One region of the Neobacillus sp. S1227 genome, then DNA from elsewhere that is predicted to be linked to it. Evidence: riboswitches for the same ligand, from Rfam matches in the RefSeq annotation. Region 1 holds a riboswitch; each other region holds the start of a gene.
What was found. Region 1 has a riboswitch for cobalamin ahead of ACZ5AE_RS12050 (prenyltransferase/squalene oxidase repeat-containing protein). Riboswitches for the same ligand answer to the same signal wherever they lie in the genome.
Positions count from the first base shown of each region.

Region 2: it holds a riboswitch for cobalamin, as region 1 does, so the genes downstream of both, ACZ5AE_RS18685 (ribonucleoside-diphosphate reductase subunit alpha) here and ACZ5AE_RS12050 (prenyltransferase/squalene oxidase repeat-containing protein) in region 1, are expected to answer to the same signal.
Region 3: it holds a riboswitch for cobalamin, as region 1 does, so the genes downstream of both, ACZ5AE_RS15865 (ABC transporter substrate-binding protein) here and ACZ5AE_RS12050 (prenyltransferase/squalene oxidase repeat-containing protein) in region 1, are expected to answer to the same signal.

Region 1 covers NZ_AP038276.1:2,369,003-2,373,834, forward strand. Annotated here, with positions in the region: gene ribE (riboflavin synthase) at 1-352, shown strand, start outside; gene ACZ5AE_RS12040 (bifunctional 3,4-dihydroxy-2-butanone-4-phosphate synthase/GTP cyclohydrolase II) at 391-1,584, shown strand; gene ribH (6,7-dimethyl-8-ribityllumazine synthase) at 1,604-2,071, shown strand; cobalamin riboswitch at 2,210-2,400, shown strand; gene ACZ5AE_RS12050 (prenyltransferase/squalene oxidase repeat-containing protein) at 2,537-3,832, shown strand; gene ACZ5AE_RS12055 (DUF4430 domain-containing protein) at 3,835-4,503, shown strand; gene ACZ5AE_RS12060 (ECF transporter S component family protein) at 4,503-4,832, shown strand, end outside.
Region 2 covers NZ_AP038276.1:3,748,030-3,752,861, reverse strand. Annotated here, with positions in the region: gene ACZ5AE_RS18700 (LLM class flavin-dependent oxidoreductase) at 1-635, shown strand, start outside; gene ACZ5AE_RS18695 (cysteine hydrolase family protein) at 879-1,415, shown strand; gene ACZ5AE_RS18690 (OsmC family protein) at 1,548-1,997, shown strand; cobalamin riboswitch at 2,084-2,283, shown strand; gene ACZ5AE_RS18685 (ribonucleoside-diphosphate reductase subunit alpha) at 2,421-4,709, shown strand; gene ACZ5AE_RS18680 (ribonucleotide-diphosphate reductase subunit beta) at 4,725-4,832, shown strand, end outside.
Region 3 covers NZ_AP038276.1:3,155,603-3,160,434, reverse strand. Annotated here, with positions in the region: gene ACZ5AE_RS15875 (DUF1510 family protein) at 1-215, shown strand, start outside; gene ACZ5AE_RS15870 (hypothetical protein) at 733-1,317, shown strand; cobalamin riboswitch at 1,532-1,721, shown strand; gene ACZ5AE_RS15865 (ABC transporter substrate-binding protein) at 1,889-2,872, shown strand; gene ACZ5AE_RS15860 (FecCD family ABC transporter permease) at 2,869-3,909, shown strand; gene ACZ5AE_RS15855 (heme ABC transporter ATP-binding protein) at 3,910-4,740, shown strand.

The sequences.
Region 1 (4,832 bases):
TGGCACCGGGGTTATTAAAAGCAAAAATGCGCTTGAAAATGCTGTGTATTATGAAATTGAGGCCGAGCCGGAAATATTGAAATACATCATTTATAAAGGATCCATAACAGTGGATGGGACAAGCTTAACGGTATTTGGAGTGTCCGAAAGCTCATTTACATTATCGTTAATTCCCCATACAATGTCGGAAACTGTGGTCGGGATAAAAGGACCGGGTGAGATTGTAAATTTGGAATGCGATATGATTGGCAAATATGTCGCTCATTTTATGAATAATTACTCGAACAATCAGAAGCCTAAAGGCCAATCAGGTATTACAGCCCAATTTTTAGAAGCGAATGGATTTTTATAAAATCGCATGAAATAACTGAAACAAAGGAGTGATACAGCATGTTTGACAGGATTGAAGAAGCAATCGAAGAATTGAAACACGGGAAGGTTATCATCGTTTGCGACGATGAGGATAGAGAAAATGAGGGAGATTTCATAGCGCTTGCAGAAAAAACAACTCCTGAGGTTATTAATTTGATGGTGACCCACGGGAGAGGTCTTGTCTGTGTTCCGATTGAGGAAGAATTAGCAAAAAAGCTGGATTTAATGCCGATGGTAGCGAACAATACCGACCCGCATGGGACTGCATTTACAGTCAGCATTGATCATAAAAATTCTACAACAGGTATTTCTGCCTTTGAACGGTCAGCAACAATCATGAATTTGATTGATCCTCAGTCAAAAGCTGCCGATTTTAAACGGCCTGGCCATGTTTTTCCGCTTATCGCTAAAAAAGGCGGCGTCCTTAGAAGAACAGGTCACACAGAAGCAGCTGTCGATCTTGCCAAATTATCTGGAGCCAAGCCTGCTGGCGTGATTTGTGAAATCATGAATGAAGACGGTACGATGGCACGGGTCCCGCAGCTTAGAAAAATCGCAGATAATCTGGGGCTGAAAATGATTACGATCAAAGATCTGATTGAATATCGAAATCAGAAGGATAAATTGGTAAAAAGGGAAGTGGAAATCAAGCTGCCGACTGAATATGGTGATTTTAAAGCAATCGGGTATTCCAATATGGTAGACGAAAAAGAGCATGTTGCACTCATTAAAGGTGAAATTGACCCGGAGAAGCCAGTTCTGGTCAGGGTTCATTCGGAATGCTTAACGGGTGATGTTTTTGGATCTTACCGCTGTGACTGCGGTCCGCAGCTCCACGCCGCTTTGATGCAGATTGAACAAGCCGGCAATGGTGTCCTGTTGTATATGCGCCAGGAAGGCAGAGGCATTGGCCTCCTTAACAAAATGAAGGCTTATGAGCTTCAGGAACAAGGCTATGATACGGTAGAGGCAAATGAAAAACTCGGCTTTAAGCCTGATTTAAGGGATTATGGAATTGGTGCACAAATTTTAAGAGATCTTGGCATCAAAAAAATGATGTTATTAACGAATAATCCGCGCAAAATTAAGGGACTAAAGGGATATGATCTGGAGGTAGTCGAGCGGGTACCGCTGCAAATGGAAATGAGACCCGAAAACGAAAGTTATTTAAGAACCAAACATGATAAATTAGGTCATCTGCTTCATTATTAAAAATACGGAGGAATAGAAAATGGGACATATTTTTGAAGGGAATTTAGTTGGTACAGGACTGAAAGTCGGAATCGTAGTTGGACGTTTTAATGAATTTATAACAAGCAAATTATTGTCTGGGGCACAGGATGCTTTAAAGCGCCATGGAGTGAATGAGGCTGATGTGGATGTCGCGTGGGTTCCAGGCGCATTTGAGATTCCATTAATCGCAAAAAAAATGGCTGACAGCAAAAAATATGACGCAGTTATCACTCTTGGTACAGTTATCCGCGGTTCCACACCACATTTTGATTTCGTGTGTAATGAAGTGGCAAAAGGAGTATCCCGCATCACGCTTGACACGGGCATTCCAGTTATCTTTGGGGTATTGACCACAGATTCAATCGAGCAGGCAATCGAGAGGGCTGGTACAAAAGCAGGCAACAAAGGCTGGGAAGCTGCTTCTGGCGCAATCGAAATGGCCAACCTAACAAGGAATTTTGAATAAAGAGAAAACTTAGGGGGCACCTTTTTAGGGTGCTCTCTGCCTGTTTAATTCAAAAAATTGAATATTAAAATGAAAAGAAAAATAAAAAACATGTACAAATGAACCAGTCTTTTACTATAATTATAACAGCATAAAAAAATAATCTTTAAAAAAACTGGTGCTAAAGTCTAAAACAAGACTCTTAGCTTAATAGGGAAGTTGGTTAAAAGCCAACGCGGTCCCGCCACTGTAAATGGGAGCAACCTATACGATGTCACTGTCGCAAAGATGGGAAGACATAGGAAGCAATGACCATGAGCCAGGAAACCTGCCTGTTTTTAAACACAAATGCCTACGTGGATGGGAGAGTGTTAAGCAGGAAACGTCACTCGTTTGTTACTTAGCATACATAACACCTCCTCCTAGCTGATAGGAGGATTTTTTTATGTCAAGTTTTGGGTAAAGATAGAAAGGGAGAGAGAAAAAATGAGAAAAGCAACAAAGTTGATGGTAATTGCGGGTGCACTTGCGCTGGCGGTACCTTACAATGCTTATGCAGCTGAGGATGTCAGCACCCAGATAGCCTCTTCTGCTGAACATGTTCAGGCAGGAGAGCTAAATTCAGATTGGCTGGCAATTACGCTTTCAAAAGCAGGGAAACTTACGACAGCGAACAAGCAGGACTATCTAATGAAGCTGAAAAGCAGGGTAAATGGAACTGATTTAAAAGGAACGGAACTTCATAAAACAATCTTGGCTGTTCGTGCATTAGGGGCAGATCCGGCTAATTTTGAAGGGCAAGACTTAATAAAAATGGCTTACAGTGATACTTCCTTGACCTCATTTACAGCCTATGTTTATGCCTTAATTGCATTAGATAGTGCAGATTACACTATCCCAACTGATGCGTTATGGACTAAGGATAAACTTATTGACAAGATTACATCTATGGATTCAACCGCCGGCGGCTGGAACTGGGCTGGATCAACAAGTGAACAAGCTGATCCGGATACAACAGGAATGGTGTTGACTGCTTTAGGCAAGCATAAGTCAGATGCTGTTGTCAAAGCTGACATCAATAGTGCCGTCACTTATTTAAAAGCGGTTGAAACAGCTAATGGCGGTTTTGATAATTGGGGAGAAAATTCATCTTCAACAGCCCAAGTGGTAATTGGACTTTCCTCTATTGGGGTTGACCCGACTTCGACAGAATTCACTAAGGATGGAAAAAATCCTGTTAACCATCTATTCACCTATGAAATAGGAAATGGCGGCTATAAATGGATGAAGTCTGAAACGGCAGAGAATAGTTTTGCAACAGAGCAGGTTTTTCAAGCTTTAGTGGCTTACGATAAATTTAAATCGGGAGACAAACTTTTTAGTTTTCCATATCAAGCAAATGAGGAGCCTGTACCATCACAGCCCTCTACACCCGCTCCAACACCAACAGTAGTAAACAACAATAATTATGTGACTGTCACACCGACAACAGACGTTTCAAAATTACCTGTCTCAGAGTCAACAAAAGAGGTAGTTAGGGAAATCCTTACGAATAATAATGCCGGCGCAGCAGGATCTACAGGAAAAACATCTTCACAGCCGCAAGTGATTGTCGTCCAGCAGCCAGCGGCAGTTCAAACAGCAGTGAGTGAACCCAAAGTCGAGGTTAAAGTTGAAAAAGAAAGTGGTACCATCAATCCTAATAACCTCAAGGTAGGAGGAACTACCGCATTTATTGGGGCACTGGCTTTAGTTCTTAGAAGAAAGTTCTTGGGGGTGTAACCATGAAAGGCTGGCAGAAAATCATCGGTGATATTGCATCATGGCTTTTGGTTATCGGCGGGATTGGCTATGCTTTATATGGCTATACTCCGGGCAAAACGATTACAACGACAACAACCACCCCTCAGGTTAAACAAGTTCAGCAGGATCAGCAAACCGCTGCTGAAACTGTAGAGAATGTAGAAGGGATTGTTTCTGATGAAGAAGCAACGTCGTCTGATACTGGTGGAAAAAATTCAACAGTAAAAGTAATAACTACTCAGCCTGTAAAACAAACCTCAACGGTAACGCAGCAGCCAGTCAGCAGCTCGGCACCAGCATCTGCACAGGCAGTTGAAAAAAAGCAGGACACAGTAACTGTTTCAATAAAGACGCCTGATGGCTATTTAATTGCGCCTAGAAAAGTGGAAATAAACGAACAAACGAAGGCAGCCGATGTTTTGAAACAAGCTTGTCAAGAAGCAGGCGTTAAGCTTGAAACCACCGGGTCCGGTGCCATGCTTTATACTAAAGGTATCGGCGGGTGGCGTGAGTTTGATAAAGGACCATACAGCGGCTGGAGTTACAGAATAAATGGTGTCAAAGGGGACCGTTCATCTGGTGTTAAGGATGTTAATCCCGGAGATACGCTTGAATGGAATTATGTACTGGATTACAGGGAGGATAAGTGATGGGTAACCCTCTTTCCATTGTTAAGCCCAAGGTCCGGCATCTTTTAACGTTAAGGAACATGACTTTAATGGCGTGCTTAGCAACTTTAAGCATTGTAGGCAGGATTTATATGGGGATGATTCCCAATGTCCAGCCATCAACGGTCATTATTATTTGCTCGGCATTAATTTATGGAGCTCGGTTCGGATTAATTATCGCTATCCTAACCGTGATAGGTTCTAACTTGGTGCTGGGATTTGGGCTATTTGTTTTCATGCAGTTGATCGCATGGGGTACAGTTGCCGTTGTATCGGGCATGATCGGAAGGTTTTATGAAAAAATCCCTCAT
Region 2 (4,832 bases), 1.4 Mb from region 1:
CTCTAAGACGCTCGAAAAATGATTCTGTTTTTACATTTCCAGATGATGTGAAGGCCTTGTTAACGTATTTTGGACCTGAAGACCATCAGGGTTATGTACGGGCATATCCTGGGGCAGGAACAAATATCCCTATTTATATTCTAGGTTCCTCAACCGATTCTGCTTACTTGGCAGCAAGTCTGGGTCTGCCTTATGTTTTTGCATCCCACTTTGCGCCAAAATATATGGAAGAGGCCATTTCGATTTATCGCAGCCGGTTCCAACCGTCAGAGTATTTGGATAAGCCATACATGATGGTTTGTTTAAACGTGGTTGCTTCGGAAACGGACGAAGAGGCAAGCTTCTTATCAACTACAATGCGGCAATTTTCCCTAAACGTTGTACGCGGTTCCCGCATGCCGTTACAGCCGCCGGTTGAAAATATGGACCAAATTTGGACACCAATGGAGAAAGAAATGGTGATGTCCATGTCCAGAATGACGATGTTGGGAAGCAAAGAGACCGTCCGGGAACAACTGTTAGCGTTTCAGAAAAAATATAATGTGGATGAACTTATGGCAGTGTCTTATATCTATGATGTGGAAAAACAAAAACGGTCGTATGAAATATTAAAGGAAATTGTGGACGGGAAATAGGGAAATGGCTGAGAATGTCTTCATCTAGCGTCCTAAAATAACATTCATAAAGACTAGACCAAACAATACTTATCGATAAATCCATTAAAGGGTCCACCTCCAAAAAACCGCAAAAATCTTTTATGATATTTGCGGTTTTTTTATATTTATATTTGTGTGAAAATCATGGAGGGGGATGAAAGAATTGTAAGTGGCAAGATCTAAAAAATATAAAAAAGAAATAAGAAAGGGGAATGAATTCATATGGGAGTAGGAAAGTCAGCGTTATTGGTCATCGATGTGCAGTTAGGCCCGATTTGGGGGACCTATAAAAAGGATGAAGTTTTTTCCGTGATACAAAAGATGATTGCCAAAGCAAATGAGGAAAATGTCCCGGTCTTTTATATTCAGTTTGACGGTCCGGAAGGGGATTTGCTGGAGAGGGGAACACAGTTTTGGCAGTTTGCTCCTGGGATCACTCCACGCGATCAGGATATTGTGATCCATAAACGGGCGGCGGATTCTTTTTATCAGACTGAATTGCAAGACGAGTTGCGAAATCGAGGTGTGACCAACCTTGTTGTAGTCGGGGTAAGAACGGAATTTTGCATAGATACGACTTGCCGTGCAGCCTTGTCACAAGGTTTTGATGTTACATTAGTTGAGGACGGTCATACCACTGTTAATGGCATTTATCCCGCCGAGCAAATAATAAATCACCACAATAGTACCCTAAGAGGGGTGAAAACTCCTGAACATCAGATTGTGGTCTTACCCGCAAAAGAAGTAGTTTTTAAATAAAATAGGGGAATAGAGGAATTTTGCATTCATAATGTAAGATTCCTTTTTGTCATTTTTTGCAGGGTTTTTGAAATATTTGTTGAAAGGTTTAATAAGGATGGTTCAAAAAAATGATAAAGGGGTATTTGCAAAATGGAAAGCTTTCACTTTACAGTAAATGGCAGTTGGCAGGGAGACCGGAATGGGAAGGGACATATTCAAGGGGGCGGGCTTGATATTACTGTCTCCGCACCGGCGGATATGGATGGTCCAGGAATCGGTTCGAATCCTGAAGAATTGCTTATTTCTGCATCCAATAATTGTTACATGATTACACTGGGGGCGATGCTGGGGAATCGAAAAATTGAGGTAGAAAAACTCAAGGTTGTTTCTGAGGGCGTTGTCGACAGGGAGGACGGTAAATTAAAGTTTAAACAGATTATCCATCGCCCAGTTTTTTATATTAGCAGCGACTCTGGAATCTCTCCAGAAAAATTGCAAGAGATTGCAGTCCGCGCTGAAAAAGCTTGCTTTATTTCGCAGACATTACGGCCAAGCATCAATTTTTCAGTAGAGCCAAATGTTGTTGTTGATGCAAAATAATACTTGACCAAAAAATGAGCATGTACTAATATTGATATTAGTTTTTCTATATGTTGTTTAATTTGCAAATATGAAAACTATATATTGTGTTAGCCTTAAGGGAAGATGCCGAACACGGCTTAATAGGGAATCCGGTGTGATGCCGGAACTGCCCCCGCAACTGTAAATGCTGACGAAATGAGCAAACCACTGTATAAGAGTTCTTATGAAAATAGGTGCTTATATGGGAAGGGCTCTGAGTAGGGTGATGCATGAGTCAGGAGACCTGTCTTTCTTAAGATGTTTCAACTTCTTCGGGGATTGAGAAGAGGAAACGACGGCGACAAAGGGAAGACATAGTTTCACTATTCTCTTTTGTTGTGTGCTCGTTTCATCCGCTCGGTCTCCCGAAGCGGATTTTTTATTTTTAGGGGGAAGATATCCTTGACCACACAGGAAAAATCACATTTACATGAAGTTTTAGAAACAATTAGGCAAGCCTCTGAGAAATATCAACTCGATACAACAGAGCTGCAAAAACAAATTAGGGAACTTGGATTATCCAAAAAAGAGGCAAATCAGCAGGCGCTTTTCTATGCAGTTAACCAAATTGCAATAGACCAGCCAGATTGGACTTTTGTCGCCGCGCGGTTGTATGTGAATGAACTCTATCAAAAGGCAGCAGAAAACAGAGGTTATGATTCTTCTTTAAAATATGGAGATTTTTACGGCTTGATTAAACATTTAACGAGTATAGGGATTTATTCTAGTGACCTATTAAATTTATATAGCAAAGTGGAAATGGATGAATTAGCAAGAGAAATTCTTCCTGAGCGGGATGAGTTATTTAATTACATTGGGTTGTTCTTATTGGCGGACCGGTATCTTGCAAGGGACCATAATCGAAATATCTACGAGCTTCCGCAGGAACGTTTTATGGTCATCGCCATGACCATCATGAAAAAAGAGAACCAAGATGTTCGGTTAAAGCTGGTTAAGGAAGCATATTGGGCATTGAGCAATTTATTTATGACAGTGGCCACACCAACTTTGGCGAATGCCGGAAAAAGCTTCGGTCAGCTATCTTCCTGCTTCATTGATACGGTGGACGATTCGCTTGATGGCATTTATTTAAACAATTGGGATATTGCTAGATTAAGCAAAGATGGAGGTGGAATTGGGATTTACTATGGAAAGGTGAGGGCATTAGGCTCAGATATTAAAAAGTTTAAGGGGAATTCCTCTGGTGTCGTGCCTTGGGTTAAATTAGTCAACGATACCGCCGTCAGTGTTGATCAGTTAGGCCAGCGCCAAGGGGCAATGGCCGTTTATTTGGATTTGTTTCACAAGGACTTGATGAACGGATTCCTAGATTTGAAAACGAACAATGGCGACGAACGCCGGAAGGCACATGATATTTTTACAGGTGTCTGCGTGCCAGATCTTTTTATGGAAAAACTGCAGGAGACCGATGGGAATGGCAGAAGCATCGGCGAGTGGCATACCTTTTGCCCTCATCAAGTGAAACAGGTTATGGGTTGGAAAGATACAGATGGAAATCCTTTAGGATTGGAGGATTTTTACGATGAAATTGACCAGAAATATTTTACGGAGAAATATGAAGAGGCTGTTAACCACCCTTTACTGCCCCGAAAAACGTATAGGGCTATGGATATTATGGCGCGAATCATGATGGTTCAATTGGAAACGGGCACGCCATATATGTTTTATCGGGATGAGGTCAACCGGCAAAATCCCAATAAACATCTATTAGGAAAGGGCCGCACCTCGATTTTCTGCAGCAATCTTTGTACGGAAATCACGCAAAATATGTCAGCGACGAAGATTGTGAACGAATACCAGGATCAAGATGGAAATGTCGTGATTGTTCGTAAACCGGGGGATTTCGTGGTATGTAATTTATCATCTATCAATCTTGCGAAAGCCGTGCTGTCCGAAGTGCTGGAACGTTTGATCCGTATTCAGGTAAGAATGCTTGATAACGTGATCGATTTAAATACTATTTCCGTAGGTCAGGCGCAGCTGACAAATAGAAAATTTAGAGCCATTGGCCTTGGCACGTTTGGATGGCATCATCTTTTAGCATTGAAGGGGATTCAATGGGAATCTGAGTTAGCCGTTGATTTTGCGGATGAACTGTACGAGGATATTGCCTACTATACTATCCGTTCCTCAATGGAATTGGCCCGAGAGAAGGGAGCCTATAGCAAGTTCCTTGGATCTGAGTGGCAGACAGGTGAGTATTTTGTACGGAAAAATTATCGGTCTGATAGGTGGCTGGAGTTAGAAAGAGAAGTCGCTCAATATGGTCTCCGGAATGGCTGGCTAATGGCCATCGCACCCAATTCATCAACAGCCAAGATTGGTGGTTCAACCGATGGCATTGACCCCATCTATTCAGTCGAATACGCAGAAGAAAAGAAAAACTTTAAATTTAAAGTGACAGCACCAGATTTGAATCATCGAACATATCTCTATTATCGCCGGGCCAGGCATGAGTTAGATCAATTGTGGAGCATTAAACAAAATGCGGCCCGCTCCCGCCATATCGACCAAGCAATCAGCTTCAACCTTTATGTCCGGCATGATATCAAGGCGAAGGAGCTGCTGAAACTTCATATGGAAGCGTGGCGGCAGGGGTTAAAGACGACGTACTACGTAAGAAGTACATCGCAAACGGAAATCGAGGAATGCGAAGCTTGCCATAGCTAACAGGAGGAACTAAAGATGAACACTTTGAAAAAAATAAAGTTGCTAAATCCTGAGTTTCCAAACAAATCAACAGGGATTATTAATGGAAAATCATCAGGTCTTCTCAATTGGAATGATATTGCC
Region 3 (4,832 bases), 790 kb from region 1:
CTCAAGATTGGCAGCAGATGCTGCAGGCAATCTCTTCTGCGACTGGAATCGATCAAAGTAATATGACTGTATGGTTTTTAGGGAGCGACAAGAGCAACCCAGGCGGCTCAGTCGGGACGATATCAGCAAAAACGCAAGGCTCGCCAAAATATCGTGTGTATTTGCAATGGACTGGATCAGGCTATCAAGCCACCAATGTTGAACCAGCTTCATAATATGGAAAAATAGGATGTACTAAAGGAACATTCTAAGGCTGTCTAGAAACACTAGGCAGCCTTTTTATTTCGCTTGGGAGTTACATTAAGGGATGTCGTAAAGATGTCTCTATCGCGATAAGAATATTTTTTGGACTCAATCCGTCAAAGGATTGGGTCTTTTTTGTTAATGAAGAGTGCGAATGTATATTCTGTAATAAGATGTGAGAGTAGGATTAGGGGTAATCTGAGAGTACTTCAATCTTGAGGTCCATCTACGCATCGAAGGAACAGGAATGTTATTTTTAACTCATACTTAGTTTAGTTAAACAAAGGAAAAAAGTTTTTAACTTTAAATTTTGATTATTATAAAAAATCTAAGTTTATGTCGTTTGATGTCTGCGTTATAATGAAAGTGTGTTGTCGGAATTTTTATAAGATTACTAAAATAGTTCTTTATCTATATTTTTAAAAGGTGAACCTTACCAAAGGCTTATACATTTTAACGAAAATATACCACTTCGAGGAGATGGCTGTATTGTCAATAGAATTGCTATCGAAAAACACAGCGGAAGTTTTTAGTGCAATTATGAGAGAGCCCAATTGGGATAAAATGGAGTTGGAACAAGGGATTAGGAAGATTTTTTTACAAGCAAGAGAAAGTGTGGGTTCTCCTGAAGCATATTTAGAGTCACTCTTAGGGAATGTTACATTTCAATATGCATATACCAATACTGCTTTATCTTTTTTAACGGAGTGCATTGAAGAAGAGGAGTTTTTCTCGCATGAAAGCTTCCAATCCATCATGGAAAATGTTCCTAAACAAGTGAAAGATGCTAATTTCATAGCTGAAAACATGCCAAGGTTTAAGGAACTGGTATACAAAGGTGTAACCATTGAAGAACAAGTAGGCCTTGCAGAAAACATTTATTTCCATACCAAGCTAGTGAACGATTTATTGATTGGATTTATCGGGATCTTCCTGGAACCGAATAATAGGAATTATATGGAGAGTTACATGGAATATTCCTCTAAAGTAGTCGGTGATACCGTTATGCACTATTGCCAAACTTATTCCAATCATATTCTAGAAGCGATAAATTTGATGTATTCGACTAAATAGAAAGCTATTGTTCCTGAAAGTCTATTTAATTCTATACATTTGAATACAAATATCTAGGTTTGCGTCATGCGTTTGAAATTCCTCAAGTCTAGTTTTAGGCATCACTTGAATGTTTACCATTGATACTGGTCCGTTTCTTTATCCCCAAGCCAAATATTTGCTTATCATGAAGTATTTGCTATAATACTAGTTGAGTAATTTGCTTGACCAATTGAATCTTACATAGCTAGTAGGTGCCTTGTCATTGGATGAGGTTAAAAGGGAAGCCGGTGTGAATCCGGCGCGGTCCCGCCACTGTTATTCGGGGATAACCTCGCAGTTCCACTGTTCCAGCTAAGGAATGGGAAGGAGAGGAAATCACGTTACCCGTAAGCCAGGAAACCTGCCTATTAAGCTTGCCAACGAAATCCTTCGCGGAAAAGGATCGGCATAATCAGTATTAAATATGTTTATTTTTTCTGATTTTCGCGCGCCCTGTTTCCAAATTGAAACAGGGCTTTTTCGTTGTTTTGGGAAAGACTTCAAGATATCAAGCTCATCTCAATCTATAAACGAAGGGAAGAGTGGAGTAATGAAAAAGTGTTTGGCATTAATTTTGACTGTATTGATGATGGTAACAATCAGCGCATGCGGGGCAGCAAATGAATCTGCTGATGCAGATAAAAACCTAAAATCGGAAACTGCTGCAAGTGCGGAGGTAAAGAATAAAGCAACCGTTTACCCGCTTACGGTGAAGGATGCAACGGGTGCTGAAGTAACTTTTGATAAGGCGCCGGAACGAATTGTATCCACGTCTCCATCAGAAACGGAAATTCTTTTCGCTCTAGGCCTGGGCGATAAAATTTATGGAGTATCAGATTTTGATGATTACCCTAAAGAAGCAGCGACAAAGCCAAAAGTAGGCGGGGTGACAAAGCCAAATGAGGAAGCGATTATTGCTGCTAATCCGGATTTAGTAATCGGCGGCATTTCAATGAAGAATGATATTGCCGAGAAATTTCGCGGTTTAGACCTTACGTTATATAAAACTGAGCCGAAAAAGATAGAGGATATTTTAAATAATATTATCCAAATTGGCATCATTACAGATACTCAGGAAAAAGCAGAAGAACTCGTGGCTCAAATGAAGGAAGATATTCGCACAGTAACAGAAGCAGCTGCAACCATTAAGGACGAAGATAAGAAAAAAGTATATATTGAATTTTCTCCAGGCTGGACGGTTGGCAAGGGTGAATTTATGGATGAACTGATTACAATGGCTGGCGGCGTTAACATTGCCTCTGATCTGAAAGGCTGGAATGCCATTAATGAAGAGAAGATCATTCAGGATAACCCGGATGTCATTTTGTATTCCGCAAATGTTGTTGATGATAAGTCTGGCAAACCGCTCGAGGAATTAATTAAATCTCGAAGTGGCTGGGATAAGATTACAGCCATTCAAGAAGGTCGTCTGACAGGGATTGAAGGTAATCTTATGTCCAGACCCGGACCAAGAATAACAGATGCACTGAAGCAAATCGCCGCAGCCATTTATCCGGAATCGGTTAAGAAATGAAAAAAAGATTAGCAATATGGGGGGGAGCGGGTTTCGTTCTCCTTCTTTTCTCCATGGTCATTAGTTTATCACTTGGTTCTGCGAATCTAGCCCTTTCGCAAGTTTGGGGGATTCTCTTACACCAGCTGCCTATTTTACAAAGTCTCATAGATTCCAGCTGGCCAGAATCAGCTGAGCAAATCATTTTAAAAGTTCGTTTGCCGCGTGTTGTTCTTGCCATTCTTGTTGGAGCGTGCTTATCACTTGCCGGTGCTGGCTTTCAAGGAGTGTTACGCAACCCGTTAGCGGATCCGTATACATTAGGGGTAGCATCTGGGGCTGCGGCAGGGGCTGCTTTCATTATTTTATTCGGGTTTCATACTGTTTTATTTGGTAAATGGACGATACCGCTTGTTGCATTTGTGACCGGGCTGATTAGTTTGCTGGTGGTCCTCCGTTTAGCAAATGTACAGGGAAAGTTTAAACTAGAAACAATCATTTTATCTGGGGTTGTCGTTTCTGCTTTTCTTGGGTCACTTGTTTCCTTTATGGTGTCAATGTCCGATCAGGTGGTGAATGAAATCGTCTTTTGGCTGATGGGGAGTTTGGCCTTAAGAGGTTGGGCCTTTACCTTTGTGCTCATGCCTTATTTAGCATTTGGAATAGTGGTGCTGCTGTCGTATGGACGTACACTAAATTTATTTGCATTAGGAGAGCGGCAGGCAGCACATTTGGGTGTCAACATCAAACGTACACGGCTCGTTGTGTTGGTCGTTTCCACCCTAATCACCTCTGCTGCCGTGTCAATCGTAGGAACGATTGGTTTTGTCGGACTTGTCGTCCCACACTTAGTGCGGCTAATAGTTGGGCCGGATTACCGAATATTACTGCCATTGTCTGTGATATTCGGTGCCATATATGTCCTTTGGGCAGATACAATTGCCCGTACATTACTTAACCCAACGGAAATTCCGCTCGGGGTTGTGACCGCATTTCTTGGCGCTCCATTCTTTGCGTATTTGCTTCGCAGAAACAAGCAAATGTCAGGGGGAAGTTGAATGATGTTTATTGAAGTGGAAAGCTTAAGTAAACGGTTTGACAGCCAGTCTGTCCTGGAGGATATTAGCTTTTCTGTCAAACGTGGAGAATGCTTGGGAATCATTGGACCAAACGGAAGCGGCAAGTCTACATTGCTGAAGCTATTGTCGGGAGTGGATTGTGCGACGGCCGGAAAAATTGAACTAAATGGGAAACGGATTGAACAATATACCCGCAAGGAACTAGCCAAATGGTTAGCTGTATTGCAGCAGGAATCACTGCCTCCAATTGGATTTACAGTCAGAGAGGTTATCGAACTGGGGCGGTTTCCTTTTCAAAATTGGCTAGGAGAAGAAAAAAACGAGATTGAACCACTAATCGATTCCATTATCGAAAAAATGGGGTTAACTGAGTTACGTGATCGCCTGCTTGAAAGCCTAAGCGGGGGGGAGCGGCAGCGAGTAGCGCTTGGAAAGACGATGGCCCAGCAGCCAAAGCTGCTGATGCTTGATGAGCCGACCACCTATCTCGATATTGGTCACCAAGTCCTTTTGATGGATCGGATTCGAGAATGGCAGCAAGAAGAGGATATGACCGTAATCGCGGTTCTGCATGATTTAAATCTAGCTGCACTATATTGTGATCGTTTGCTGCTGTTACATAATGGCAGAGTAGTTGAGATTGGAACACCAGAACATATCATTCGAGCAGATTTGATTCAACAAGTTTACGGTACCACACCAATCGTGATGAAACACCCCGTTTATGGTTTACCACAAATCATCCTTCAAGGAGAAACTATAGCGGAGCGGACAATTCCTATGAAGATAAGAGAGGTAATCCAGCAATAACGGATAGCTGCAAATAGGATCTTTTTTCTATTAGATTTGGAGATGCTGTTTTATTTAAAGTCTCTTTTTTAAAGTCTCTTTTCTCATATATT